DNA from 3 places in the Arthrobacter sp. M71 S08 genome. Region 1 is predicted to be linked to each of the others. Evidence: riboswitches for the same ligand, from Rfam matches in the RefSeq annotation. Region 1 holds a riboswitch; each other region holds the start of a gene.
The links. Region 1 has a riboswitch for S-adenosylmethionine ahead of metX (homoserine O-acetyltransferase MetX). Riboswitches for the same ligand answer to the same signal wherever they lie in the genome.
Positions count from the first base shown of each region.

Region 1 (9,601 bases):
AGGACATCGGCCTCCTCGGGGAAGCAGGGGTAACCGTGGCCATGTGTCCCACCACGGAAGCGGACCTCGCCGACGGCATCGGCCCGGCACGCGAATTGCAGGACGCAGGCGCGGTGGTGGCGTTGGGCACCGACCAGCACGCCGTCGTCGACCCCTGGCTTGAAATGCGGGCACTGGAACACGGCGAGCGGTTGGCCAGCGGACAGCGCGGACGATTTTCACCCGCCGACCTGGTGCGGGCGGCCTCGACCAGTGGATCCAGGGCACAGGGGCGCCCGGCGGCCGGGCTGAACCCGGGCCAGGTCTGCGACCTGGTGGCCGTCGACCCCGCAACATCACGCACAGCCGGCTCCCACCCGGCGCAGCTCCCACTGACGGCCACTGCGCAGGATGTTACCGCCGTCGTCGTCGGTGGAAAACTACTCGCCCGCAAGGGGCACCACGTAAGGCTGGGGGATCCGGCCCGTTTGCTGGTCGACGCCGTCGTCCGGCTCGATGAGGCAGCAACGGCACGGAAGGTGCAGGCATGACGGAAACCGCGGGTGACGCTTCAACGCTGATCACCAACATCAGCGAACTCATGACGCAGGACGCCGAACACCGCGTGCTGACGGATGCCGCCGTCGTCCTGGAGGGAGAGCGGATCACCTGGATCGGCCCGTCCCGGAACGCGCCGGCCGCTGATGAGCACTACGACGCCGGCGGCCGCGCCTGCCTGCCCGGCTGGGTGGACAGCCACACCCACCTGGTGTTCGCAGGTGACCGCACCGCCGAATTCGAAGCACGGATGGCCGGGAAGTCGTACGCCGCCGGCGGCATCTCCGTCACGGTGGAGGCTACCCGTCTGGCATCAGATGACGAGCTCGGCGTTCTTGTAGCCCGGCGCGCCGACGAGGCAGCGTCCTCAGGCACCACCTACCTGGAAACCAAGACCGGCTATGGACTCGACGTGGAGGAGGAAGCACGCAGCGCGCGGATTGCGGCTGCAACGGCCGACGAGGTCACCTTCCTCGGGGCGCATCTCGTCCCTCAGGGATGGTCCGCGGATGACTACGTGCGGACCGTCACCGGGCCGATGCTGCGCGCCGTCCGCCCATACGTACAGTGGGCCGATGTCTTCTGCGAAACCGGTGCCTTCACCCCCGAGCAAAGCAGGGAAGTGCTCCGCGCCTGCAAGGAGGCCGGCCTTGGCCTGCGGGTACATGGCAACCAGCTGGGACCGGGGGAGGGCGTGCAGCTCGCGGTGGACGAGCAGGCGGCCAGCGTCGACCACGTGAACTACCTGACGTCGTCGGACATCGATGCGCTCGCCGGTTCGTGGTCGGATTGGAAGGACGGTTCCGGCGCCCGCGGTACCGTGGCCACGTGCCTTCCCGCCTGCGACCTGTCCACGCGGCAGCCGCTCGCGCCGGCCCGCCGGCTACTGGATGCCGGGGTCCCGATCGCGCTCGCCTCGAACTGCAACCCCGGTACGTCCTACACCACGTCCATGGCCTTCTGTGTGGCTACCGCCGTGCTGCAGATGGGCCTCACCATCCATGAGGCTGTTCGCGCAGCCACCTATGGAGGTGCGCTCGCCCTCCACCGGGAACAAACCCCGCACGATGCCGGCTCACTTGCCCGCGGCGGCTCGCCCGCGGTGGGCTCGCTTGCAGTAGGCCACCGCGCGGACCTGCAGTTACTGGATGCTCCCTCCGCAACTCACCTCGCGTACCGCCCCGGAATGCAGTTGACCCACGCGGTGTGGCGTGCCGGAGAGCGCGTGCGTTGACTCACGCGCGAGCAGGGGGCTCGTGTTTTTCGCTTCCGGGCAGCATAAGGGCTCAGGGCTTTGGCTGGCGGGGGACCGTACGGCACCATGAAGGCATGCCAACAGCCGAAACGAGCCAGCCGTCGTCGTTGTTGCCTACCGCGGGCCGTAAGAGGATCAAAGCCGAGATTTTGATTGTCCTGGGTCTGTCCCTCGGGCAGGCGGGGGTCTATGCGGTGGTTGAGCTGATTGACAAGCTGACCCGCGCGCCGCTGTCCGCGCAGACCACGCGGCTCAACCCGACCCTCGACGAACGGCAGTACTTCGATCTCACGTACCAGCTGCTGGGGATCTTCTTCGCGCTGGTTCCCGTGGTGCTTGTGCTCTTCCTGCTCACCGAGCCCGGGAAATCGGCGTTCCGCCGGATCGGCTTCACGTTCAGCAAGCCCAAGGTCGATTTCGGTCTGGGAGTGGGGCTGGCAGCGGTGATCGGCGTTGGGACCCTCGGGGTCTACGCCGCCGGGCGGGCGCTCGGTCTGACCACGGCGATCATTCCGACGGCGCTGGACACCTATTGGTGGACGCTGCCGGTGCTCGTGCTCTCGGCGATCCGCCATGCCGTGCTGGAAGAAGTGATCGTGGTGGGCTATCTGTTCGAGCGGCTCAGGGACCTGGGGTGGTCCGTCACCGCGATCATTGTGACCTCAGCGCTCCTGCGCGGGAGCTACCACCTGTATCAAGGGATCGGGCCGTTCATCGGCAACGTGATCATGGGCCTGATCTTCGGGTACGCCTACACCCGAACCAGACGGGTCATGCCGCTGGTGGTGGCTCATGCGCTCCTCGACATTGCGGGCTTTGTCGGTTTCGCGCTGTTCGGCCCGGCGATCGGCCTCGGGAACTAGCCCGGAGCGGGGGAGGCTCCAACTAGATCCTGACGGAGCCCTTCGGGGTCTCGAACGTGACCGACATGATGCCCGGGGTGCCGTTGGGAGCGATCCACTCCACGTCGACGTCGTCCAGCGGATGGTTGGCGGGGGTGCCGAGCCATTCCGTGACACGCTCGGCGGACCCTGCGATGGTCAGCGCACTGAGGCGTACCGACGCCGGCCGGGCCTGCGACGGGTGGAGGGACTCCGTGCCGTCATCCCAGCGGATCATATAGGGAACCTGCGGGTCTGCGATCAGGCCCTTGATGCCGATCTGCTGCCAGGTCAGCTCCTGGCCGTCAGGGAACTTGCGGTTGCCGGGTACGGCGCTGCGGCCGAGGCGCTCTTCGAAAGGTGCGAGGTCGTCAACGGCAACGCACCAGCCCATCCAGCCGCCGCCGGCTTCGGACCGGGCCCGCACGGCCTGGCCGAAAGGAGCCTTGTCCGATGCAGGATGGTCGAGAACCTCGACGACTTCCAGGTACTGGCCATTGGCCAGAGGGCAAATCATGTTTCGGGTACCGAACCGCGGGTGTACTCCACCCTTCACAAATTCGACGCCCAGGGCGTCGGAAATCCGGTCCGCAGTGGCCGTCAGGCCGTCGGGTTCGCAGGCATAAGACACATGATCCAGGCGCATGGCCCCATTTTGGCACTTTGTGATGGACGCCTCGACTAAGGGTTGCCTAAGTCACAGCTATCGAGGCTAGGTGCCCAAGTAAACCCCAAGGTCAGCCACGGATAGTTGTGCGGACAGGGAACCCGGTTCCGAGACCGCCGGAGTTTCCTGGCAGGGACGCCCATTGGGTGTCCCCCTTGGGTGGGGCTGCCCGTTGCCCATAGACGAGAGCGGCCCCACTCAAGCTCTGCCGCCGGGCATCGCCCTACCAACGTCGGACCATTTCACTGCGAGTCACAATACTTGCCCTTTCCCGCCCCGGTCGGGTTTTCTTGTACGAGGTCACGAGTGACAGTGCGGTGGGTTCCTTCCCGCCACCAGCCCCGGCTTACTGTCCGGCAACCCTCCTCTCGCGGTGGGGTGCCCCGGGTGACGACCAGGCCCTGCACGCAGTGTGCAGGAGCAAGCGCGATTCACAAAGGCGGCAGGTTTGACAGGGATCACCACAGCGGAACCGCACTACGAGGCGGAGTCTGCTGACGGCGTCGTCGTGCAGCGGCTCTCCATCGGCCCTTTCACACTGGAAACCGGCGGCCACCTGCCCGACGTCGTTCTGGCGTACGAGACGTGGGGGACGCTCAATGCGGATGCCTCCAACGCAGTGCTCGTTGAGCATGCGCTCACGGGCAGTTCGCACGTCGCCAGGGGAGACTCAACAGAAGACGGCTGGTGGGACGGCCTGGTTGGTCCCGGCAGGACCATCGACACCGACCGGTACTTCGTCGTGTCCATCAATATGCTGGGCGGCTGCTACGGGTCCACCGGACCCGCTTCGCTCGACCCCGACGGCAGACCGTGGGGCTCGAGGTTTCCCTTCGTCACCATCCGTGATTCCGTCCGCGCCGAGGCTCTGCTCGCGGACCTCCTGGGTATTGACTCATGGCACTCGGTGCTCGGCGGCTCCATGGGAGGTGCGCGGGCCCTTGAATGGGCGGTGACCTACCCGCAACGCGTTCAGCGCTGCGCCGTCATCTCCTGCGGAGCGGCAAGCACGGCCGAGCAGATCGCCTTTGCACAGGCGCAGGTACAGGCCATCAGGCTGGATCCGCGGTTTGCCGGCGGCGACTACTACGGGTCCGCGGGCCCGGAGCTGGGGTTGGGCCTGGCTCGGCGGATCGCGCACATCACGTACCGCTCGGAGGCCGAGTTCGACCACCGGTTCGGACGCGCTGCCCAGGGCCTCGAGGAGCCTTTCGGGTCACCTCTGCCCTCGGGGCGCGGGCGCTACCAGGTGGAGAGCTACCTGGACCATCAGGCGGACAAGCTGGTCGGACGGTTTGATGCCAACAGCTACCTGATCCTCACCGAAGCGCTGATGAGCCACGACGTCGCCCGCGACCGGGGCGGTCTCGGCACTGCGCTGGCCGACGCAACGGCGAAGTTCTTCGTTGCGGCGGTTGCCTCCGACCGACTGTACTGGCCCTCACAATCCCACGAGCTGGCATCCGCCCTGCCCGGCAATGTGGCCGTGCACACCATCGCCTCACCAATCGGGCACGATGCCTTCCTCACCGAGATAGCTCAGCTTGAACCGGCGCTGGAGGCCGCGTTCTACGACGACGACGGCGCGTTGTAGCCGCGACTCACCGCGGCCCGGCACCTGTCTCGTTTCCGAACCGTCAGGTTCCCGACCCCGGAGGCATGCCCGGGCCGAAGATGGGTGCAGGTTCCGGCCGCTTGGCCGTAATGCCGTCGCCGGAGGAACGGTGACGGATCCTGCGAAGTACCCACGGCACGAAGTACTCCCGTGCCCACACCAGGTCTTCGCTCCGCGCAACCCGCCAGCTCTTCGGCGGCAAAGGCTTCGGTTCCAGCGGCTGCAGCTGATGGCTGACCGCGAGCGTGTCCAGGACCATGAAGGCGATGGTGTGATGCCCGAGCGGTGAGAAGTGCAGCCTGTCCTCATCCCACATCTGGGGGTTCACCAGTTGACGCAGGGCCCACATGTCGGCGATGACGGCGTCATGCCTGGCGGCGACGATGCGGATGTTCTCGTTGTAGATCGCGGTCTTGGCCCGAATGCTGCCAAGGACGGTGTCCCGCGCATCCGGCCCGGTGAAGAGGACCACCGTGGCGCCGGTTGCGGCAAGCACCTCCACCGCGCCGTCGAGCTTCGCGGCCAGACGGTCCGGATCGCCGCCGGGACGGATCAGGTCGTTGCCTCCGGCAGAGAGGGTCACCAGGTCCGGTTTGAGTTCGACGGCGGGACCAACCTGGGTATCGAGGATCTCCTGCAGGAGCCGGCCCCGTACGGCGAGGTTGGCGTAGGCGAAGCTCTCATGCCCACGGCTGAGTTCCTCCGCCACCCGGTCGGCCCAGCCGCGGTAGCCGCCATGGCTGTCGGGGTTGGGGTCACCGATGCCCTCGGTGAAGGAGTCGCCCAGGGCGACGTAGCGGTTCCAGGGGTGGGGTTGGTCATTCAGTTCTGACGGGAGATCGTTCACTGTGTCATCCTTCCCGATGCGTGCCCCTACATGCCCGTAATTACTTCCTGCTCCCCGCAAGCATGCCACTATGGAGCAATGACGGATCTCTCTTCGCCCGACGGCTCTGCTGTGTCTGCTTCCGGAATTGCCGCTGAACCTGGGACTGCGCCTGGGAATGCCCCCGTGGTTGTCTGGTCGAAGCCCGAGGACGAGCGTGAGGGAACACCCCTGCTCGTGCTGCTGCACGGTCACATGGCCAACGAGGAAGACCTGATGGGCATCCTCGAATTCCTGCCGGACGAATTCACGGTGGCTTCCCTCCGCGCACCCGTAGCGCAGGGGCCGGGTTTCACCTGGTTCCCGCTGATGCAGGACGTCGCCTATTCCGTCGACAAGGTCACCTCGGCGGTCCAGGACGTCATCGACTGGGTGGACTCCATCAAGGAGCCGCACTCGAGCGTGACCCTCCTCGGCTTCTCAATGGGTATGGCTGTGGCCAGCTCAATGTTGCGTGCCCGCCCAACCGACTACGCTGCCGTCATCGGGCTTTCAGGCTTTGTGGTTCCGGCGGAAGGCAACGGGTTCTTCCGCGACAGCGAGCTCGCTGCCAATCCTGTGCCGTTCTTCTGGGGCCGCGACCAGGAAGACCCGGTTATCCCGGCTGACAGGATCGAGTTCACCCATGGCTGGCTCAACGGCCACTCGAAGCTGACCAAGGTTCTCTACGCGGGGATGTATCACAGCATCAATACGCAGGAACTGAAACATGTCCGGGAGTTCCTGCAGATGGTCGTGCCCGGGGTCCGCAGATGATGCACTGCGGCCCCGCAATCGCGGGCTAGACTCTCGAGCGTGGGAACAGAATCGCTCTGGGAGGCAGGAAAGCGTCAGGATCCCAACCGCTCAGCGGCCTATATCCGGCATTTTGAGCAGCTGACCGCGCAGGGCGCAGACCTGCACGGGGAAGCACGCTGTATCGACGCACTGGCTGCCCGAAATACCCGCATCCTCGACGCCGGTTGCGGGCAGGGCCGGGTCGGCGGTGAGCTTGCCCGACGGGGCCATACAGTGGTTGGGGTTGATGCCGACGCCGAGCTGGTCGAAGCTGCCCGGGCGGCCCATCCGGATTCCGTCTGGCTGGTGGAAGATCTGACCGAGCTGGACTTGCCTGCGCGCGGCATCGCGGAACCTTTCGACGTGATCGTCTGCGCGGGGAACGTCCTCGCTTTTCTGGCCCCGGGTACGTCGCGGGAGGTTCTGACGCGCTTGCACCGCCATCTGGCGAGGGGCGGGCGCTTGATTGTCGGGTTCGGCGCAGGGCGTGACTACACCTTCGACGAGTTCTTCGCTGACGCGGCCGGCGCTGGTTTCACCGTATCGCTGCGCCTGGCTACCTGGGACCTGAGAGCCTGGACGCCGTCGTCGGATTTCCTCGTTGCAGTGTGCGAGGCCGAACGCTCAAAGTAGCGGGTGCGCCGATCTATACCTACCTGCCGCCCGGCGATCTGTTGAGGGCATGCGTTGCGCAGGCTACCCCTGCACTATGGTGACGGTAACCCCGTTCACTGTCACTGCATCACCCGGGTGAAGTTGTCGTCCGCGGCGATCCTCGATCTCTCCGTTGACCTTCACCAGGCCGTTCTCGATCAGTTCCTTGGCCTCCACGCCGTCCTCGGCGAGGTTGGCCAGCTTGATCAACTGACCCAGCCGGATCATTGAGTCGCGGATAGCCACTTCTGTGTCATTGCTCATGGTTACATCATGCCTGCCCTGAGCGATCGGTCCGCACGCAACGTTGCCCTAGGGTTAACGGGTGTCTCACGCCCGCCAGCTGCCCGCCGTCGTCGGCCTCCCGTTGGCGATAGCTGCCGGGGTTGCCATACCACTCCAAAGCAGGATCAACGGCGCGCTGGGGCAAACCCTTGATGACGGTCTCGCGGCCGGTCTCATCAGTTTCGGTACCGGGCTGGTACTGATGATCCTCATTTCGCTTCTGCTCCCGCGCGGACGGGCGGGGCTTGCGCAACTGGTGCCGGCGGTACGTGAGCGGCGCTTTCCCCGTCTCTACCTCGCGGCAGGAGCAATCGGCGCGCTGTTCGTCTTCTCGCAGGCGCTCACCGTTTCAATCCTGGGAGTGGCACTGTTCACGGTCGCCGCCGTGATGGGGCAGACGCTGAGCGGGCTCGCCGTCGACAGGGTCGGGATAGGACCCGGAGGACGGCGCCTGATTACCCCCATGCGGGTGATCGGAGTGACGCTCACGGTAGCGGCGGTCATCTGGGCTGTTTCGCCCAGGATCGAAGGATCAGGTACGACGGCGGCACTCATCCTGCCGCTGCTGCTTCCAATCACGGCCGGCATTCTGGTGAGTTTCCAGCAGGCCATGAACGGAACCGCTGCCGTTCATTACGGCACTCCCATTACGGCGACCCTGATGAACTTCATCGCGGGATCGGTCGTGCTGCTGGTGGCCTGGCTGCTGAAGCTGCTGATAGCCGGTCCTCCCGAATCTCTGCCGGCGGAGTGGTGGTACTACATCGGCGGGCCGATGGGGTGCCTGTTCATCGGGATCGGGGCGCTCCTCGTGAGGTCCCTCGGCGTGCTGCTGACCGGCCTAGGAATGATCGCCGGACAGCTGCTCGGTTCGCTGGCACTGGACCTTGTTTTTCCGACGGCGGGCACCGTCGTGGTCTTCGCCACAGTGGCAGGCCCGGTCCTGGCGCTGGGCGCCATCATTCTCACCACGCTGCCCTGGAACCGGAGACTGCTGGAACGCCGTTAGATGAGGTAGAAGGGGCGGAGACGGGCCAATTCAGGTCTGTGGTCCCGTCCCCGCCCATTACTCTTTCCGACTGTTACCGGTCTGCCAGCTCGTGATCGTGGTCGTGCTCCGGATGGAGGCCGCCACCGCTTTCTGTACCGCCGCCAAGGGGGTTGCCCTGGAAGCTGCCGCCCTGCTTGAAGTTACCTTTCACGTCGTCTCCGACGCCATTCACGGCCGTGGTGTTCATTGCGTAGGTGAGTGTCAGGTGAGCAATTGCATCGCTCATCTGATCCAGTGATTCGATGCTGACGTTACCTGTGTCATCGCATGCAGCGTGGTAGCAGGAATCGTAGGAAACTCCGGCAACGCCACCGAACAGTTGAGCCTGTTCCTCGGTCTTGATGCCTTCGGCGCCGGTGAAGAGTCCACCGGCCGGGATGCCCTGGGCGATGAACGGTCCGTAATCGCTCCTGCCGCTGAATGCGGTCTCACCCGAGGGCAGGCCAACCGACGCGAAGTAATCGTGGAAGTCCTGCTCAATCTGGCCGGATCCGGCCGGCCCGGCGGCTGCGCCCGGCCCGACCGGGAAGGCGGAGTTGTCGCCGTCGTAGACGAAGCGGCCGAAGTTCGCTGAGCCGATCATGTCGAAGTTCAGGTACAGGCCTACCTTGGCCAGTTCTCCGGATGCCGCGAGGTCATTCACATAGTGGTGTGCGCCGAGGAGTCCATGCTCCTCTGCGCCCCACCAGGCGAAGCGGACCTTGTTGGCGGTCTCAACCTTCCGCATCGATTCCGCGACCGCAAGGATAGCGGCGCTTCCCGTGCCGTTGTCGTTGATGCCGGGACCGGCCAGGACGCTGTCCAGGTGCGCGCCGACCATCACCACGTTGTTGGCGTTGCCGTTCGCGGTCTCGGCGAGCACGTTGTAGGTCTCCCGGTTCTCCGAGATGGTGTCCGTAATGACCTGCCCCGTGACGTTGTCGCCCATCAGGGCAGTGCCTACCTCGTAGCTCGCACCGAGTACGGGTATGCCGATCCCCGGAGCGCTGAGCG
Region 1 is NZ_JBNHEY010000001.1:675,339-684,939, forward strand. Features, by position in the region: gene AC5RTB_RS03110 (formimidoylglutamate deiminase) at 1-530, shown strand, start outside; gene hutI (imidazolonepropionase) at 527-1,771, shown strand; gene AC5RTB_RS03120 (CPBP family intramembrane glutamic endopeptidase) at 1,867-2,655, shown strand; gene AC5RTB_RS03125 (VOC family protein) at 2,678-3,319, opposite strand; SAM riboswitch class IV at 3,639-3,773, shown strand; gene metX (homoserine O-acetyltransferase MetX) at 3,789-4,934, shown strand; gene AC5RTB_RS03135 (SGNH/GDSL hydrolase family protein) at 4,978-5,802, opposite strand; gene AC5RTB_RS03140 (alpha/beta hydrolase) at 5,881-6,597, shown strand; gene AC5RTB_RS03145 (class I SAM-dependent methyltransferase) at 6,637-7,251, shown strand; gene AC5RTB_RS03150 (RNA-binding S4 domain-containing protein) at 7,315-7,536, opposite strand; gene AC5RTB_RS03155 (DMT family transporter) at 7,598-8,566, shown strand; gene AC5RTB_RS03160 (M28 family peptidase) at 8,640-9,601, opposite strand, start outside.

Region 2 (9,601 bases), on a different contig from region 1:
CGCTCCTGCCCGCAAGGAATCGAAGAGATCCTCATCGTCCGCTGACTGGCTCAGCATGACGACCGCGGTTTCCGGCAGCGTCCTGCTGATCTGCTGGGCGGCCGAGATCCCGTTGCCGGGCATGTGGATGTCAAGCAAGGCCACGTCGGGGCGGTGCTCCAGTGCCAGCTCAACCGCCTCCCCGGCAGTGGCACCCTCCCCGCAAACCTGCCAGCCGCCCGTTTGGAGCGCCTCGCGGACCTTAGCCCGGATCCTGGCATGGTCATCGGCCATCACTACCCGTAAACGCTGCTGCTCTACCATGTCACCGTAACCACACTTCCTTCTCCCCGCCGGGACGTGATGTCAACGAACCCAGGCAGGGTTCGAGCCCTTTCCCGCATGCTGATCAACCCGTAGCCGGCATTGGCGCCCGTCGCACCGTCAACATCGAAACCCACGCCGTCGTCTTCAACAACCAGTTGCCGCCGGTCACGGTCCCTGCCCAACCGCAGGCTTACCTGCTCAGCGTGGCCGTGGCGCACTGCGTTTGCCACTGCCTCGCGGGTGATCCGCAGTAAGGTGTGCTGCTCCTCCGAATTTGCGTCGATGGAATCATCGACCTCGATGTCCAAATGCACGCGGTACCTTTGCGCCAGCTCTCGCGTTGTCCGGCGCAAAACGAAATCCAGCGACTCGTCCCCGCCATGGCCGAGGGCGTGGACGGCGGCACGGGCTTCGTCCAGAGCTCGATCGCAGGTAGCGAGGATCCGGGTCCGCGCCGGCGAATCGGACGGCAGGGAGTAACCTTCCATCCGGAGCAGAGCGAGCTCCTGGATGACACCATCATGCAGTTCGCGGGAGAGCCGCCTCCGGTCCTCCAGCATGGCAACCCGGGAAGACGCGTCCCAATATTGTTTGATCTCCCGGCTGGCGCCGATCAGCAACAAGACGTAGAAGCCGGTCCGCAGCAGGTCGCCGGTATAGAACCAATCCGTGTATAGCGAGGGAAACAGCGCGTAGTTGACGCGGGCGCACGCTGCAACGGCGCAAGCCGGGCCAAGCCAGTGCAGCAAGGGGTCGTCGCGGTTAGCCGCACGCCTCGTGAAGGCGACGGATGCCAGGAAAAAGCACAGAGCCGCCGCGGCTTGGGCTGCCAGAAACAGAAAGTGGACGGCAAACAGCGAAGGCTGCGTCGTTGCGTCCATGGAGCGGTCCAAGGCAGCGGGCAGGTGGCCCCTTACCGCCCACAGGGCCGCAGACCCCAAAATGACAAGACCTATTGGAATCGTCACCGTCCGCAGCCCCGAACGTGACGGTGACTCCCGGTTCGGGCTTACCAGGGCCGCGGTCGCGATGAGCGCTGCACCGATAGACCGGAGCGCAAGCGGAAGCCACACATCGAGGCTCCCCTCGCGGTCCCCTGTCAAGGAGGCCGTCAGCCACGACATGCCCGTTCCGGCGGCAGCCAGAAGCACGAGGCCTTGGGCGAGGAGCAAGTCCTGAAGCCTTCTCCGCCGCTTGAACCGGCCGGCAAGCAGGTATGCCACCAGCAAAGCCACGCACGCGTCCACAGAGTCCAGCACTAAGTGCACGGCAGGACTGCGGTAGCCAAACAGCACGTGGGGACTCCACACCACAAGGCCGGTAACGACGATCCCAACGGCCCACCCAGCCAGCGTCAGGCGAAGGGCGCGTCCCGGGCTTTCCCCACCAAGGCGTTCGTCACTCGACATCGGTCCCCCCACTCGGTCCGGGTGCATTGAGCCTCTCGGACTAGCCTCGATACCAGCTTCAGCGGTAGCGTCCGCCCACCATTCGTATCCTCCGCAGGTTGAAGGAACCTTGGGACCAACAGCACCCAACCGGGCATCCTCACGGATTGCCGCTGGTTGCCCGAGGGTCACCGGAAGATGTTGTATCCGCCCCAGCCTGAGCCGACGATGGTGCGCGTGCCCCACGCACCCCTGCTATAGGGGTAGTGGGCGAGCCTTCCGTCAGTCAGTCGGCTGATGACTCCCTGGCTTCCGCTGGTGAATGCCGCCACCGTGGTGATGCTGTCGACAGCGTTCCACCCGGTGCCTACCACGCGCCTGGGCTCGGTGAAGAAGGTGCCGGATCCCGTGGAGCGGTACAGCAGCAGATTGCCGTCGCTGCGCCTGGCGAGAAGGTCCTGCCTTCCGTCCTGGTCGAAGTCCACCATGGTGAGGTAGAGGCCGCCCCAGCTGGTTCCGATCTTGGTGCGCGGACTCAAGCCCTTTCCCGCGCCGTTGCCGTAGTACCAGAGAGTCCCTGCAGCGTCGTAGGCAACGATGCCCGGATACCGGTCGGCCGTGCGCCAGCTGCCGATTGTCAAGTGGTAGCTGCTCCATCCTGAACCGATGGCCTGGGCGGGCGCGAACCCTCCACCATGCTTCCCGGAGTAGAAACTCAGCCGGCCGTCCTTCCATTGCGCGATGATGTCGAAGACGCCGTCGCTGTTCCAGTCGGTCACGTACCCCTTCGACAGCCCGGACCAACCGGAACCGATCTTCTGCCGGGGCTGGAAGCCGCCCTGGCCTGTAGCCGGGTAATTCCACAGCACGCCGTCCGGCCCGGCCGCCACTATATCTGCGGCGCTGCCGATGCTCGGACGGAATGGAGCGGAAGCCGGTTGCTGCGAACCGATCTTGATCGTCGAGGCGACACTGGGCACGCCGTTGCCGTCCACGGCAAAGAGCAGGTAATTGCCCGGCACCAGCACGCCGGGATCCACCGGCAACGTTAGCGACGCTGTGTTGCCCGAAACCGCTGTCGCGGTCAGCGGAACCCGCCGTTGATCGGTGTTCACGGAGTGGGTCACCGTACCCATCCGCATCAGTGAGAACTCGGTGGTCGGCGCTCCAGTGGTCACCGCAATCGTGCTGCCGGGCGCGGCCGACGTCGGTGCGGATAAAATTTCCGGCCGGGTGCGCGGGCTGCCGTCTGCGTTCAGCAGGTAGGGCGGCGTGAAGATCTGTCCGTCCAAATTGTTTGTTGTGCAGTTGCCGCACAGTCCACCACCGCCGACAAAGACACGGCCATCCGGGAGCAGCAGGGCAACGCTGTGATAGGCGCGGGGGGTGGCCATCGAGGCGAGCGTGGTCCACAGTCCGGTCGCCGGGTTCCAGATTTCCGGAGCCCTCGGAGCAGGCCCGGCCTCACCACCGACCACCAACACTTGGCCATCGGGCAACGCGACTCCATTCGCGAACGTCCGGTTGACGGCCATGTTTGAGGTCCGGGCCGCGGTGACTCCGTTATTGATGTCGATCGTGTCCGCCCGCGCGGTGGCATTTATACCCGAGTAGGCAGGTGCTCCGCCCACGGTGAGAATCTTCCCGATGTCGTACATCACGGCGTTACCATTCATGGCGTCGGGGCTATCGGAGCGCAGACCCGCCGGGGTGATGCTGCCATTGCCTGTGGTGGAGATCCAGTTCATTTGGCGACTCGGCCCGGCGTGGAACACACGGCCGCCGGGGGCGGCAAACAACCAGGCATGATTGTCGGAACGGTATTCGCCCGCGGGATCAGCGGTCAGGATGCTGCCGGACAACACATTTGGCAGCCTTCGCCAGCCCCCGACGGCGGACCACACCTCGCCGTGCTTGTTGCCGACGCCGCCGGACCATGACCCGCCGATGGTAAACACCTCGCCGGTGGACGTGGTCACGTTGGACTGGTAACCGCGGGCGATCTGCATGGCTGGCCCCGCGGTCCAGCTGTTCGCCTCAGGGTTGTACAGCGAGGTCTTCGTGCTGTTACTGCCCCCGCTGACCATGATCCGCCCGTCCGGCAGCATCGACGTCCCGGGGCAGAACATGTCGTGACCGGTGTTGGACACCTGGGTCTGGCTCACCTCGCCGGTGGTGAGGTTCAGGATGGACGTCTGGGTATATCCCCTGGCCCCGCTGAACGTGGTGGGGGAGTAGGCGGACCAGGTCAGCAGTTTGTTGCCAGGCAGCAGCGCCGCCGCAGCCGGGACAAGCGGGAATTTGATCGTCGGGCCCCAGGATCCCTGCGACTCACTTGTCACAGCCTGAACCGTCAGGTTCGCGGTGGGTTCCTCGGACTCCGGGGCCGCATCCGAGACGACAGCCGGAGCCACCGGACCGTGCTCGTGTACTCCGGTCGCGCTCGAAGGCTCGGCCGAAGCCGTAGCCGACGCCCCGTATCCCGCGACCAGCAGGGAGACCATCACAACCGCAGATACAAGTCGAGACATCGGTGCGCCTCCGTCCGGATTCATCCCGCGCTTAGCAAAAGCTAACGCGGGCGCCATGGAGGAATCTTGGGACCGCTCACCTGGCTTCGCTCTCGACGGATACATCTTCGTCATCTTGGCGCCCACTACAGCTCGCCTGCCTACACTGTGCGTAGGTCATGAGCGCCAGCATTAAGCCCCGGCTTGCTGGCCGGCAACCCTCCATCCGCGGCGGGGTGCCCCGGGTGAGGACCTGGCTGTCCGGCGAAGGGCCGGATGGCAAGCGCGGCCCGTGGTGCTCCCAGCATGCCGGGCCAATAGTAGAGGAGCCTTGAATGTCCAACGGATGGTCCTTCGAAACACGCCAGATCCACGCCGGGCAGGAGCCTGACGCCACCACAGGTGCCCGGGCACTGCCCATCTACCAGACCACGTCCTTTGTATTCCCCAGCGCCGAAAGCGCCGCTAATCGCTTCGCGCTGGCCGAGCTGGCGCCCATCTACACGCGCATCGGCAATCCCACCCAGGACGCGGTGGAGCAGCGGATCGCGAGCCTGGAGGGCGGTTTGGCTGCCCTCCTGCTCAGCTCCGGGCAGGCGGCGGAAACCTTCGCGGTCCTGAATGTTGCCGAGGCTGGCGACCACATTGTCGCCAGCCCAAGCCTGTACGGCGGCACCTACAACCTGTTTGCCCACACGCTGAAGAAGTTCGGCATCTCCGTCACCTTCGTAGCGGACCCCGACAATCTCGACCAGTGGCGCGACGCCGTCCAGCCCAACACCAAGCTGTTCTTCGCCGAAGTTGTGTCGAATCCCCGTCAGGACGTCCTCGACATCGAGGGCGTTTCCCGCACTGCCCATGAGGCAGGAGTGCCGCTGATCGTGGACAACACACTGTCGACGCCGTACCTGATCCGCCCGCTCGAGTGGGGCGCGGACATCGTGGTCCACTCCGCGACCAAATACCTTGGCGGCCACGGCACAGCGATCGCCGGGGTAATCGTGGACTCCGGCAAGTTCGATTTCGGCAAGGACCCGGAGCGCTTCCCCGGCTTCAACACGCCGGACCCCACCTACAACGGGTTGGTCTACAGCCGTGACCTTGGGGAAGGCGGCGCCCTGGGTGCCAACCTGTCCTACATCATCAAGGCACGCGTTCAACTCCTGCGCGACCTGGGCTCAGCGGTGTCGCCCTTCAACGCCTTCCTGATCTCCCAGGGACTGGAGACGTTGAGCTTGCGGATGGAACGCCACGTCGCCAACGCGGGGGAAGTTGCCCGCTGGCTGGAGGCACGGGACGACGTCGAATCCGTCGCCTACGCCGGGCTTCCGTCAAGCCCGTGGTACGAGCGCGGTCGTCACTACGGACCCAAGGGGACCGGTGCCATTGTTTCCTTCAACCTGGCCGGCGGAGCCGAGGCCGGCAAGCGGTTTGTAGACGCGCTCGAGCTGCATTCACACGTCGCGAACATCGGAGACGTCCGGTCCCTGGTCATCCACCCGGCATCCACCACGCACAGCCAGCTCTCCCCGGAACAGCAGGTTGTCGCTGGTGTCGCGCCTGGTTTGGTCCGGCTCTCGGTGGGACTTGAGCATATTGACGACATTCTGGCGGATCTCGAGACCGGCTTCCGTGCGGCGAAGGGTGCAGCCAGCGCCGAGTAGTGAAAATTAGCGGCCGGTCAGGAGTCTTAGTCCCTGACCGGCCGCGGATTCGGCGCCTGTTACCGCGCTAAGCTGAAAGGCCTGCCACCACCGCGGACTGCTCGTTGTGCGTAAGGTAGCTGCGCTGAATGCTGATCTGGTCAGCGACATACTTGGCGTCATGCCACACGCCCCAGATGAAGCTCGATCCGCGGCGTGACTGCCAGGGTAGCCCAAGGAAGTAGATGCCGGGCTCAGTGGAAACCCCGCGCTGCTGCCGCGGACGGTCCTTCTCGTCGAATGCATCGACCTCCAGCCAGCTGTAGTCAACGGCGAAGCCCGTTGCCCAGATGATTGTGGTGACGCCGGCATCTGCAAGATCCAGTTCGAGGAGGGGATTGGATACGCTCTCCGGATCCGGTCGCAACTCGCGTGCCTCCGGCTCCTCGGGAAGATCAAGGCCGTTGCGCTCGACGTAGGCATCAGCCTCGTCCAGTAGCGCAAGGTAGTGCGCATCACCGTTAGCGATGTTGTCCCGAAGATCCTCGGCGAAGCGCAGGGTTCCCTTGTCGAAAGAGACGGTCCGGCCCGTCAGCTTGATGCCGTCGTCGGCGAGAGTGCGGAAATCGACGGTGTGGCCGCCGTCGGCCCCGCTCACCGCGATCGTCACATGCTCCGCGCCCTGTGGAGGAGCGGAAGCTTCCCACTTGTTGAGCACTCCGAGCCACCAGCAGAAGTCCCGTCCGCGGTAGCTTCGCGGGGGCCGGTCATGGGGACCCACTGACAGGTACACCTGGCGGCCTGACCGCTGGATCTCGGAGGCAATCTGGACGCCGGATGATCCGGCTCCCACCACAAGCACTGCACCTTCGGGCAGCTGGTCCGGGTTGCGGTACTTGCTCGAGTGCATCTGGGTCAAACCAGCGGTGTCGGGAACGACGGCGGGAATCACCGGACGCTGGAACGGCCCGGTAGCAGCCACCACGTAGCGTGCGGTGAAGTCTCCCGCCGACGTCGTCACCTTGAAACCGGGTGCGCCGACGTTCCGGCGCACGGACGTCACCTCCACACCACATCGGATCGGTGCTCCGATCTTCTCGGCGTAGGCGACAAAGTAATCTGCGACCTGCTCCTTGGAAGCGAAAGCTTCCGGCTCTACGCCGGAGAACGTCATGCCGGGGAAGCGGTCGTGCCAGGCTGGCCCGTTCGCAACCAGGGAGTCCCACCGTTCGGAGCGCCACCGCTCTGCGATGCGGTGTCGTTCCAGAACCAGGTGCGGAATTCCCTGCTCGCTCAGATGTTCGCTCATCGCGACGCCGGCTTGGCCTGCGCCTACAACGAGGACCTCAACCTCGGGGTTGGACATGTGGATCTCCTCTGCATGAGACGAACTGTGATTGGGGTGAGCGACATTCGAAGTTGTGCGCTCTGGTGCGATGACCGGCTCCATCAAATGGCTGCCGTTGCACCTCCTTGTCATCTCATTCTTGTCCGTGGTGTTTCATCTGCATAACTAATAAATCCGACCTTTTGAATCTGAAATTCAGATTCGACTGCTTGACTATAACGTTTGATCTAGTGCTCGCTCATACACCGTCTCGCCGCCAAGTATGGTCCTGGCCACTTGCACGCGATCGAAACCTTCGGGGCCCTCGATCCGGCCGGTAAGAACCACCAGATCGGCGAGTTTGCCCCGCTGTAAGCTTCCCAGCTCGCCTGCTGTCCCCGAAGCCTCGGCTGACCCAAGCGTGTACGCCCGAATGGCCTCATCAATACCAAGCTGTTCCTCCGGCTGGGCAGGCTCCCGCGATTCGGGATTCAGGGCGTGCACATCCTCTGAAGGAGCAGTGCGTGTGCACGCCGTGTGAAGGCCCCACAGCGGATCAGGGCTGGTCACCGGCCAGTCGCTGCCCATCGCGAGATGCGCGCCGGCGTCGCGAAGTGATGCGAAGGGGAAGTGGTATCGGGCCCGTTCCTCGCCAATAAGGGGAAACTTCCGCTCAAGAATCTCCTGGTCGTTCCGAGCCCACAGGGGTTGCAGGTTGGCTGTTACCTCGAGCTCGCCGAACCGGCCGAAGTCGGCTGGATCGACGACGTCAAGGTGCGCTATCTGGTGTCTTTGTCCCCTACCGTTCCGGCGGCGAGCGTGGGCCACGGCATCCAGGCATTCTCGGACCGCGCGGTCGCCGACTCCGTGAAAGTGGATGCTGAGCCCGGCGGCGTCGAGCTCTGCAGTAATTTCGCCGAGGTGCTCGGGGCTGATCACGGAATCACCGCGGGCTTCTGGATGCACGCCCCTGTACGGCTCGATAAGTGCGGCTGTGCAGTTTTCACAGATGCCGTCCTGCATAATCTTCACGCTATGCACGTTGAAGCCAGCCTCACCGCTCGCCCTTAGCCGTTCGAGCATCTCTGGGACGTACTCGGGTCCGGCTGTTGGAGGCCACCACATGGACCCCGTCACCCGTGCGCGCAGGGAACCGTCAATGATGGTTTCGATGTAGGCAGGAAGGGAGTCGGGCAGGGTCAGGTAGGCACCGAGGATTGCATCATGCCACGAGGTGATCCCAAGGGAGAACAGGTGCTGTTGAGCCGTCAGTAGCCCTTGGCGGAGATCCTCTGGACGGAGAGGAGGGATGAGCCTGGAGACGAGCTCGCCCGCTGCATCCATAAGCACGCCTGCTGCCTCGCCGTGTGAGTCCCGGACGATTCGACCTGCCGCAGGATCAGGCGTGTTCCTGTCGATGCCCGCTCGGCGAAGAGCTTCGGTGTTCACCCAAACGCCATGTGCATCGTGGCTTGTGAAGACAGCGGGCCGATCCGGCACCAGTTCGTCGAGCAGATGCCGGGACGGTAGGCCGCCGGGAAACACGTCACCGAACCAACCGGACCCCACCACCCATTCGCCGACATGGTTCGACGCGAAGGCACGAATGAGGCCGGCGTATCCCTCGAGTGAGTGCGCGGCGTCGAGATTGCATCCAAGTAGCGCAAGTCCACCCGCTTGTGCGTGGATGTGCGCATCATGGAAACCTGGCAGGACAGCCGCACCTGCGGCTGCGATCAGTTGAGTCTCGGAACCGGCAAGCGGGAGGATCTCATCGTCGCTGCCGACTGCGGTAATCCTCCCATCAGTGACGGCTAGCGCGGTGGCGCGGCTGCGGTCAGGGGACCACAGCTGCGCGCCGGTAATGACGAGGCTCGGAGAGCTCACTGCACCCCCACTGCGGTGATCGCGGAACGCTTCCAAAAACCATAAACGATTGCTGGTACCGCGAACCCAACCATCCACGCAACATCGACGAAACCGAGCGGCTCCGCAAATGGCCCGGTGTACATCGTGGTCACCATGAAAGGAATCTGCACGAGGATGCCGACGAGGTAACTCACGAGTCCGATCCTGTCCCAACGACCGTAGATCCCTCCGTCACGCCGGAACATTTCATCCACCGCGTAGTGACCCTTCCGCAGGATGAAGTAGTCAACCAGGTTGATCGCCGACCAGGGAATGAGGACGTACAGCAGGATGGTGACAAAGTTGCCGAAGATGACCAGGAAGTCATCCTTTCCCAGCAGCGCTCCGAGCATGGCAAGAAGTGCATAAGCAACTGTCATGACAACGCGCTTGACCGTATCGATACGAATTTTGGATGAGAGGGTCTCGAATACGGTCAGAGAGCACATCACACCGGAGTAGATGTTGGACGAGTTCATCACCGCCGAGGCGATTCCGAACGCAAAGAGCACTATCGGA
Region 2 is NZ_JBNHEY010000002.1:45,642-55,242, forward strand. Features, by position in the region: gene AC5RTB_RS04105 (response regulator) at 1-303, opposite strand, end outside; gene AC5RTB_RS04110 (sensor histidine kinase) at 297-1,715, opposite strand; gene AC5RTB_RS04115 (galactose oxidase-like domain-containing protein) at 1,883-4,225, opposite strand; SAM riboswitch class IV at 4,380-4,496, shown strand; gene AC5RTB_RS04120 (bifunctional o-acetylhomoserine/o-acetylserine sulfhydrylase) at 4,540-5,868, shown strand; gene AC5RTB_RS04125 (flavin-containing monooxygenase) at 5,936-7,213, opposite strand; gene AC5RTB_RS04130 (amidohydrolase) at 7,409-9,061, opposite strand; gene AC5RTB_RS04135 (purine-cytosine permease family protein) at 9,058-9,601, opposite strand, start outside.
Region 2: another riboswitch for S-adenosylmethionine. It lies ahead of AC5RTB_RS04120 (bifunctional o-acetylhomoserine/o-acetylserine sulfhydrylase); the one in region 1 lies ahead of metX (homoserine O-acetyltransferase MetX).

Region 3 (9,601 bases), on a different contig from region 1:
ATGGCGGCGAACAGGACGCGCATTGCTTTACTCATGGTCATTCCTCCCGTGATCACCCCCTGGACGCCGGGGGTGGAAGTGGCCACTCGACCCCTCTACCGGGAAGACGCTGGAGCTACCCCGAATGGTTCAATGTGCGGCCGAACTCACAGGTGAATCACAGCTTCAGCCTGAGGCGAGGGCCTTGCCGAGATCCGTCTGGAGGTCACTTACGTCCTCAAGGCCCACCGAGAGCCGGATAACGCCGTCCGACAGCCCGATGGCCGCGCGTCCTTCAGGTCCCATGGCACGGTGCGTCGTGGTGGCAGGGTGGGTGATCAGTGTCTTGGAATCGCCCAGGTTGTTGGAGATGTCAATGATGTCCAGCGCATCGAGCAGCGCGAACGCCCGCTCCTTCGCCCGGCCCTCGGGGGCGTCCAGTTCGAAGGTCACCACGGTGCCGCCGGACGTCATCTGGGCAGCGGCAAGATCGAACTGCGGGTGCGATTCGAGCAGGGGATAGCGCACCCAGGTCACTGCCGGTTGGGCTTCCAGCCAGCGGGCGAGGGTCAGCGCCGAGGATGAGGAGTGGTTGACCCGCAGGGATAGCGTCTCCAGCCCCTTCAGGAGGGTCCAGGCGTTGAAGGAGGACAGCGCCGGACCGGTGTGCCGCATGAGGGTCTTCACCGGACCCTCGATGAATTCCCTGCGGCCGAGAATTGCGCCACCCAGGACCCTGCCCTGGCCGTCCATGTGCTTGGTTCCGGAATAGACGACGATGTCGGCGCCCAGTTCCGTGCACCGCTGCAGCAGCGGCGTGGCGAAGACATTGTCGACGACGACCTGCGCACCGGCGGCGTGGCTGAGTTCCACGACCGCCCTGATGTCGACGATTTCCTGCATCGGGTTCGAAGGCGACTCGAAGAACACCGCGGTGGTAGGGACGCTCAGCGCTTCTTCCCACTGGTTGAGGTCCCAGCCGTCCACGAAGACCGTCTCCACGCCCCAGCGGGGCAGGATTTCGTTCAGGATGACGAAGCAGGAGCCGAACAGGCTGCGGGAGGCGACTACGCGGTCACCGGCAGCCAGGAGCGCTCCGAGCGCCGTGAAGACGGCGGACATGCCGCTGGCGGTTGCGAAGCATGCTTCTGCACCTTCAAGAAGGCGCAGGCGTTCCTGGAACATGGCGACCGTGGGGTTGCCGTACCGGGAGTAGACAAAGCGGTCGACATCGCCGGTGAACGCGGCCTCCGCCGCAGCGGCGGAGGAATACACGAATCCTGAGTTCAGGAAGAGGGCCTCGGAGGTTTCCTCGAAATTGGACCGTGCCAGCCCACCGCGCACGGCGAGGGTGTCGGGCGACCAGGCGGCGGTGTCGTCGTCCGGACGTTGGATCCGTGGGTATCCGCCGTTGCCGGCGATCGGCTCCCGACCGGCTGCCGGAGAGAACGACGACGGCGGCGTGGACTCACTCACCGGCGTCGCCCTGGCCGTTCGCCGGGCTGGCAGCACCGGGTTCGGCAGTGACGGATTCAGGGGTGCCGGATTCAGCATGCGTGGTGGTGGCAAGGCCGCTTGAGCGCCAGCCGCCGTTCGCCTCGAAACCGTGCAGCACGTTGTAGGCGGTGTGCCCGGCAGCAGTTGCGCTCTGCGCCGCGGCAACCGAGCGGACACCCGAGCGGCAGAGGAACAGTAGCTCCCTGCCCTTGAGGCCGTTCAGCTGGTTGAGGAAGGAGACATTGCGGGTGCCGTCGGAGCGGTTCCACTCCAGAAAGAGGGGGGCGGTGCCGGCGTCGGTGAGATCGGGGACGCCAACGCTTTGCCACTCCTCAATTGTGCGGACATCCACAAGGACGGCGCCCTTGCTGACGCGTTCCACCGCTTCGCGTGGCGTGATGTCGCCGGCATAGCCGTTGCCTGGCTGCTGATGGGGGGTGTAATGCTGTGACACTGTGTCTCCTCACGCTGTGCACGCTGGTGATCGTGGATCCTGATCGGGGTGCCGAGTAGTCACCTGAGGCACCCCGCCGTGAAAGAGGGTTGCCGGCCAGCAAGTCAGGGCTTGGCGCTGGCGCTCGTTACTCCGGATTGAACGTAGCACCGGCGGCGCCCGGTCTGCCACGCTGGGCCGTAACGTGCAGTAACGCCTGTGCTCGCGCTAAATGCTCCCGCTTCAGGACACGGACTCCACGAGGGCTCCGAGTTCGGCGGTCAGTTCCGGAGATACAGTGACCGGCTTCCCGTCGATCGACTCGACTTCGGCGAGGAGGCGGACGCTCGAAATGAGCCAGACGCCGTCGGAATTGAACAGGTCCTCCGGCACGAGGGGACCGTATCCGAGTTCCCAGCCCGAATTCCGGGCGGTCTCGAACAAGGCCCCCTGAGACGTTCCGGGCAGGATCCCGCTCTCCAGTTGCGGGGTGATGAGGTGCTTGACGCCGTCGATCACCCGGGCGATCAGGACCGTCGACGTCGGGCCTTCGAGCACCTTGCCATCGGAGGAGGTGAAGATGACGTCGTTGGCGCCGTGGGAGCGGGCGTAGCGGAGTGCGGCCATGTTCACCGCGTAGGAGAGAGTTTTGGCGCCCATCAGCAGCCACGGCGCGCGCTGCGCGACGGCGCTGTCATAACCGCGGTCCAGGAGGAGGATCGAGAGGCGCTGTCCGCGCAGCCCCTTGGGTAGTGGTGAGACCAGCACCCAGGCCGTCGCCCCGGCGCCTTCCACCCCGCGGGTGGCGACGAGTTTGACCACCAGTTCGCCGTCGTCGTCGGCTTCCTTCAGCGCAGTGGTGACGGCGCGTTCCCACGCGTCCGACGGCGGGACCTCCAGTTCGAGCGCCTCGGCAGAGGTCGCCAGCCGGGCGAGATGTGCCTGAAGCTTACGTGGCGCGCCCTTGACCGCCAGCATGGTCTCGAAGATGCCGTCGCCGCGGGTGATCCCGGTGTCAGTGACTTTGAGCTGCGGTTGCGTCGCGTCCGCGATGCGGCCGTCGGGGGAGGAGGGGTCCAGGAACACCAGAACAGTCATGGGCACCAGCCTAGCGACCGGGGGCCCCGGGGCGGGCGAAGCTCGCGAATCCGGATTGCTCTCCTCGTTCAGGCCACGCTGGGCCCAGTCCCGGTGGCCTGTTCAATGCTTCCACAGAAGGATGAGGTGACGGAAGGCCGCGCAGCCAGCAGTGCGGACTATTGGGGGAAGGACGAGCCCAGCGCGGACAGCACCCCGAACGCTTTCGTCCGCACTTCCTCCCACTCTTCGGCCGGGTCGGAATCGGCCGTGATCGCGCCGCCCACACCGAGCGTAAGGCGGGTGGCGTCGTCGTCGTTCTCCATCACGAGCGTACGGATGACGACGGCGAGGTCCGCCGCCCCATCGAGGGAAAAGTACCCGGCGGCACCGGAATAGACGCCGCGCGGCCCGCCTTCGAGCCGGTCAAGGATGGCCATGGTGCTGATTTTGGGTGCGCCGGTCATGGAACCGGCAGGGAACGCGGCGGCGACTGCTTCGGCGCGGGAGGACCCGGGCCGAAGCTGAGCGTCGATGGTGCTGACCATCTGGTGCACCGTTGCATACGTTTCGATGTCGCACAGGCGGCTCACCGTCACGGTGCCGGGGATCGCCAGGTGGGAGAGGTCGTTGCGCAGCAGGTCCACAATCATGATGTTTTCCGCACGGTCCTTGACGCTGGTGCGCAGGTCGGCCTGCAGGGCGGCGTCCTCGTCAGGGTCGGCGGAGCGGCGCCGCGTGCCCTTGATCGGTTCGGCCCGCATCCCGCCGGAGGAGTCGAGCCGGAGGAAGCGCTCCGGCGAGGTGCTGGCGACAGCAAGGCCGGGGAACGCGAAGTAGTGCGCAAACGGCGTGGGGTTGACGCGGCGAAGCCCGAGGTACGCCTCGAACGCCCGAACCGGGCCCTCTGCATGAGCGGTCAGGGCGGTTGTCAGGCACACCTCGTAGGAGTTGCCGTCGGTGATCTCCGCCTTGGCCGCGCGGATCTTTTCCAGGTACTGCTCGCGTGTATCCCGCACGGAGAACCGGGGAGCCGCCGGCGGCATTGCCGGAGCCGGAGCGGTTCCGCCCGACAGCACGACGGCGCGTGCCCGTTCCAGCCAGGCATCCGCGTCCGCGTCAGTGTCGCGGGAGCCGTCACGTAGGGTCAGGAGGTGGGTGCGCCGGTCATGGTGATCGAGGACGACGGCGCGGCCCGCGAAGAGCAGCGAGGCATCGGGGACCGTGCCGGGCATGTCGGTGTGCGGTGTTGTGGAACCGCCGGTCTCCCGCTTCAGTTCGTAGCCGAGGTAACCGAGCCATCCGAGGGCGAACGGGCCGGGGTAGTTGTCGGGGACCCGGACGGCCCGTCTGCCCCACACGCCGTCGAGCCAGCGGAAGAACGGCCCGGGGACGCGCGCGGTGACCGGACCGCCGGTGACCAGGGTGGTGCCGTCGGTGTGCTGGGCGAGCTGCCCGAACCGGCCACCGTCGTCCGCCAGTATCGAGAAACGGCTGCGGCCCTGTGGGTCCTCGGTGGTGGAGCTGTCCAACCAGGCGGCGGACCTAGCCGCCCCGTAGAGCGCGCCGAACACCGCTGCGGCCTCGGGGATCGTATCGAGGGTTTCGACCTGCAGGGTGAGGCCGCGGCGAGCCGCCCGTTCCATCGACATCAGGAACTCGCACTGGGGCAACCCGCTCAGGGCGCGGCGAAGCTGATCCGGAACGGCGTTTCCGCGGTGACCCTGCACCAGCAGATCGGCGTGGGGTGCGGGATGGTCGTCCGCGAGCCAGCGTTCCTCCTGGTCCGACCAGCGCTGCCAGAACGGAGTGTACGTGTCGCCGTCGCGCGTCAGCGCGCTAGTGCGTCGGAGGTCCTCGTCAGCGTCGATCCAGACGACGACGTCGAGGAACTCACGCGCGGCTTCGCACGCCGCACCCACCCCCTCAACCACGACAATGTCCGCCGGTTGCGTGAGGCGGGTGTCGCCGTCGTCGTTCGCGGTCCAGTCCCAGGCCGTCCAGCGGGCGGCCACCCCGGACGCGAGCGGGGTGAGAACTGTGCGGACGTATCGCTCCATGCCGTCGGCAAGGCCGTCCCAGCCGGGGTAGATGTCCTCAAGGTGGAACAGGCTCACGGTGTGGTGTTCCCGCAGCAGTGTTGTGAGTTCCACAGCCAGCGTGGTTTTGCCTGCTCCCGACCGGCCGTCGACGGCAATGATGAGCGGAACGACGGCGTTCACTGGCTTGTGTGCCATGACTTAGGAGAATGCCAATAGTGCGCCCACGGCGACGAACAGCGTGCCGAAGATGCGGTTGAGCAGGCGCTGTCCGCGCGGTCCGCTGGTGAACCGGCTGAAGGAGCGGGCCGCGGCGGCGAAGAAGAGCCACATCACCAGAACATCGATGACGACGACGGTGCCTGCCAGGGCACCGTACTGGCCCAGAAGCTCCTGCTCCGGTCGGATGAACTGCGGCACGAACGCCAGGAAGAACACGATTGCCTTGGGGTTGAGCAGGTTCACCCAGAGCCCCCGCCGGAACATTGACGCCGCGCCCTCGGCGTAGAGCGTGGCGGCCTCCTCGGCGGGAATCGGAGGTTCTATGAACTTCCGGATGCCGAGGTACACCAGGTAGGCGGCACCTGCATAGCGGATGATGTTGAACGCCAGCGGCGACCCGGCCACCAGCAGCCCGACCCCTGCCGCCACCACGGCAATATGCACGAGCAGGGCCACCTGCTGGCCGAGGATGCCCCACATGGAACGCCGGAACCCGACCGTGAGGGAGTTGCTCATGGTATTCACGGCACCGGCTCCCGGAGTGAAGCTGATGAGCGTCTGGGCGCCGACCAGCGCCAGCCAAATCGAGAGGGTCACTGAATAATCTTAGGGGCGTCCGCCGCAACCTCCTGCCCCTGCGCCTGCCACCAGCTCACAGTCGCTGCCGCGCCGGCCCGAAGAGGAGTAGGCCGGAGTTCAAGGAGTGCCTCGCTGCGCGCTGAGTCCATCACGAACGGGTTCTCGAACTGATACAGCATCTCCGCAAGCTCCCGCATGTCGCTCGAGACTCTTCCGAGTGAGCGGACCATCCAGCCCGGAATCGGGCGGACCCGTGGCTCCGGCCCGCCGGCGGCGCGCGCGAACTCCTGGGCGATCCCGCGTTGTGTCGGCGCGGGAGCTGTCGGTGCGTGCAGTACGGAGTTCCAGACATGCTCGCGCCGCGCCGCCGCGATCATGGCTGCCGCGAGGTCGGGAACGTAGGTGAAGGAGTGAGGTACGTCCGCGTTCCCCAACGGCCGGATGGTCTTCCCGGCCAACACCCGTGGGACCACGCGCTCGCCGGCATGGGAGGTGCGAACCAGGGGTCCATAGAAGTCCGATGAGACCACGCTGACCGTCGCCGTGGCCGAGGCTTCCCGTTGCTGCAGCAATCTGGCGCGCACTCCACGTTTGCCGGCGGACGCCGTCCGGAAAGAGTCTTCGGTCATGACCTCACCCGGCTGATCGTACGAATACAGGCTTTCCGGAAAGACGACGACGGCGCCCGCCTTCCCTGCCGTCTCGAGCACACCCTGCTCGGCCCGGGGCAGTTCCGCTTCCCACGCCGCAGCGGTGTAGGCAGAACCGTGGATGCAGTGGAAGACGGCTGCCGCCCCGTCGAAGGCTGCTTCCAGTTGCCGCGGGTCTGACACATCGGCGCGGACACGCTGGATGCCGGCACGGTCCGGACCGCTTCCAGAGCGGGTGAGGACCCGAACGCTTGCGCCCTGGTCCGCCAGTTGTTCCGCCACGGTCCAGCCGACCGGGCCGGCTCCCGTCACTATGTACAGCTGTGCCATTTCTCTTCTCCTGGACAATCGTTGGTTTGACGGATGCAAAGTGAGAGCACTGCTCTCGAAACAAGTATGTGCGGGCCCCCTCCGTCGTGTCAAGAGCACAGCTCTCTTAAGTTGACACTGCTCTCTTGCTTCGGCAGCATTGGTGCATGGCTCCCACACCGCGTGAACGTGCCCGCGCCCAAACCATGGAGGACATCACCCGGATAGGACGGGAACACCTCGCCGTTCATGGAGCTGCCGCCTTGTCGCTGAGGGCCATCGCCCGGGAGCTGGGCTTGGTGTCCTCGGCGGTGTACCGGTACGTCAAGAGCCGGGATGAACTCCTGACACTCCTGGTGGTGGATGCCTATACCGAACTCGGCGACGAAGTCGACTACGCCGTTTCGCAGGCAGCTGCCTCCGATCACGCGGGACGGTTCTTCGCGCTCGCACATGCGGTGCGCGGCTGGGCTCTGAGGGAGCCGGCCCGTTATGCATTGCTCTTCGGCAGCCCCGTGCCGGGTTATCACGCACCCGCGGAGCAAACCACCGGGCCCGGCACGCGCGTCATCAGGGCGCTCGTTCGGATATTCGACGACGCCTACCGATCCGGTACAGGTGAGGCACTGCCCGATATCCCGCAGGGCACGTCCAATCAGGGCCGGCTGTCCGTGGATCTTTCGCGCATTCGGGAAGAGCTGGACCTGGCGGCCAGCGATGACCTGATCGCGCGCGGCACGCTCGTCTGGGCGGCCCTCTTTGGCATTGTCAGTTTCGAAGTCTTCGGCCAGTACGGCGCCGGTACCTTCTCGGTCCCGGAGGAGCTATTCGAGCAGCACGTGCTGGTGCTGAAGGGCATTGTGGCGCTGTAGTAGTTACGCCTGAATTGCCGAGCGGCACTTACCGAGCGGCGCGACCCCGCGCGAGGTCCTCCTGCACGTACTGGACAATGCCGGGAACGGCGTCGTGAATCATTTGCCAGGTGGCTTCGAAATCTGCGCCATCCCCGTACCACGGGTCATAGATGCCGAGCTCCGAGACCGGCGTGCCGGCGGTGGACGGATCGAACTCGCGAAGCAGCCGCACGCGGCTGCGACTGTCGGCGTCAGGGGCTTCGAGCCGCAGATCCTCATAATGGTCCACGTCGAGCGCAAGAATAAGATCCCGCTCCGCGTACCAGGTTGGATCGAACTTCCGCGCGCGGTGTGTTTCGCTCTGCAGGCCCAGTTCGGTGAGCTTCGCGGCGGCTCGCTCGTCGATCGGGTTGCCGGTCTCCCAGCTGCTGGTGCCGGCGGAGTCCACCAGGACGTCCTCGGTCAGTCCGGCCTCCTCGAAAGCACGGTTGAGCATTATTTCGGCCATGGGGGAGCGGCAGATGTTGCCGGTGCAGACAGTGACGATCCGGTACATGGGTCAATCCTAGATTGCCCGCGCGCTACTCGTCCTCCAATACCGCCATCGCCGCGCTGTGCCCGCCGAGCCCGCTCACACCGCCCCCGCGCCGAGATCCCGCTCCGCACAAAAGGACCCGGGGATGGTCCGTGGACACGCCCCATCGGCGGGCTGCAGTGTCCAACGGTTCATCGTCGTCGGCAAACGGCCAGGACAGCGGGCCGTGGAAGATGTTCCCGCCTGTAAGGCCGAGGGTCTCTTCGAGATCAAGAGTGGTCTTCGTCTCGATACAGAGCTCACCGGACGGTCCGGCCAGCAGGCAGTCCTCGATCGGCTCGGCGGCGACGCTGTTCAGTGACGCGAGTACAGCCCGCTGCAGCGCGGCGCGGTGTGCAGCGTGGTCACCGGATGCGATCAGCCGATGCGGAGTCTGCAGCGAAAAGACGGTGAGGGTGTGCGCGCCCGACGCCAGCAGCTCGGGCGACAGGATCGACGGGTCCGCCAGCGAGTGGCAGTAAATCTCAATGGGCAGTGGATCGGGGATTTTGCCGGCTGACGCCGCGTCGTAAGCTCGTTCGAGCTGGGAGTACGTTTCGTTGATATGGAACGTGCCGCCGAACGCCTGTTCCGGACTCACCTGCGGGTCCTTGAGCCGTGGAAGCCGTGAGAGCAGCATGTTCACCTTGACCTGCGCGCCCTCGGCGGCCTGCTGCGACGACGGTGGGGAGTCCGACCCGTCCGGGCAGCCCATCAGCCGACGCAGGACGTCAGGCGTTACGTTCGCGAGCACATAGTCACCGCCCACGGCGAGTGGGAAGCTTTCGCCGCGCTTCTGCTTGTAGTGCACGACCGCTGTTTCACCTAGCGCGGGGCCCACAGCAGTCACTTCCGCTCGGGTGCGGATCACCACGCCCGCTTCCCGGGCGGCCCGTTCAAGGGCGTCGGAGACGGCGCCCATGCCTCCGACGGGTACATCCCAGTTGCCGGTTCCCCCGCCCATCACGTGGTAGAGCAGGCACTTGTTCTGTTGCAGGTCGGCGTCGTGAGCCCGGGCGAAGGTGCTGATCAAACCATCGGTCAACAGAACACCGCGCACCAGGTCATGCTCGACATGGCGTTCAATGACCTCTCCCACCGGGCGTTCGATGAAGCTCTCCCATACAGCGTCGTTGCCAACCAGAATCCGTGCTTCGGACCGGCGCAGCAGTGGCTCGGTGACCGTCGGCCACAGCTTCTCGGCAAGTAATGACGTGCTCCGGTAGAACGACGCGAACCCGCCCGCATCGCCCCGCGCACCGATGCGAGCGAAGCTGGCGCGAGTAGCCTCGTCGTCGGATTGGTCGATCAGCAACCCAACATCAGAGCCGGGCAGCGGCGTGTAGGAGGAGTACCGCCGTCGTACCAGTTGCAGGTCAAGGTCCAGG
Region 3 is NZ_JBNHEY010000002.1:191,067-200,667, forward strand. Features, by position in the region: gene AC5RTB_RS04775 (COG4315 family predicted lipoprotein) at 1-86, opposite strand, end outside; gene AC5RTB_RS04780 (O-succinylhomoserine sulfhydrylase) at 166-1,374, opposite strand; gene AC5RTB_RS04785 (rhodanese-like domain-containing protein) at 1,448-1,930, opposite strand; SAM riboswitch class IV at 1,937-2,062, opposite strand; gene AC5RTB_RS04790 (aminodeoxychorismate lyase) at 2,153-3,007, opposite strand; gene pabB (aminodeoxychorismate synthase component I) at 3,166-5,223, opposite strand; gene AC5RTB_RS04800 (LysE family transporter) at 5,227-5,844, opposite strand; gene AC5RTB_RS04805 (NAD-dependent epimerase/dehydratase family protein) at 5,841-6,806, opposite strand; gene AC5RTB_RS04810 (TetR/AcrR family transcriptional regulator) at 6,953-7,657, shown strand; gene AC5RTB_RS04815 (low molecular weight protein-tyrosine-phosphatase) at 7,686-8,195, opposite strand; gene AC5RTB_RS04820 (phytoene desaturase family protein) at 8,221-9,601, opposite strand, start outside.
Region 3: another riboswitch for S-adenosylmethionine. It lies ahead of AC5RTB_RS04785 (rhodanese-like domain-containing protein); the one in region 1 lies ahead of metX (homoserine O-acetyltransferase MetX).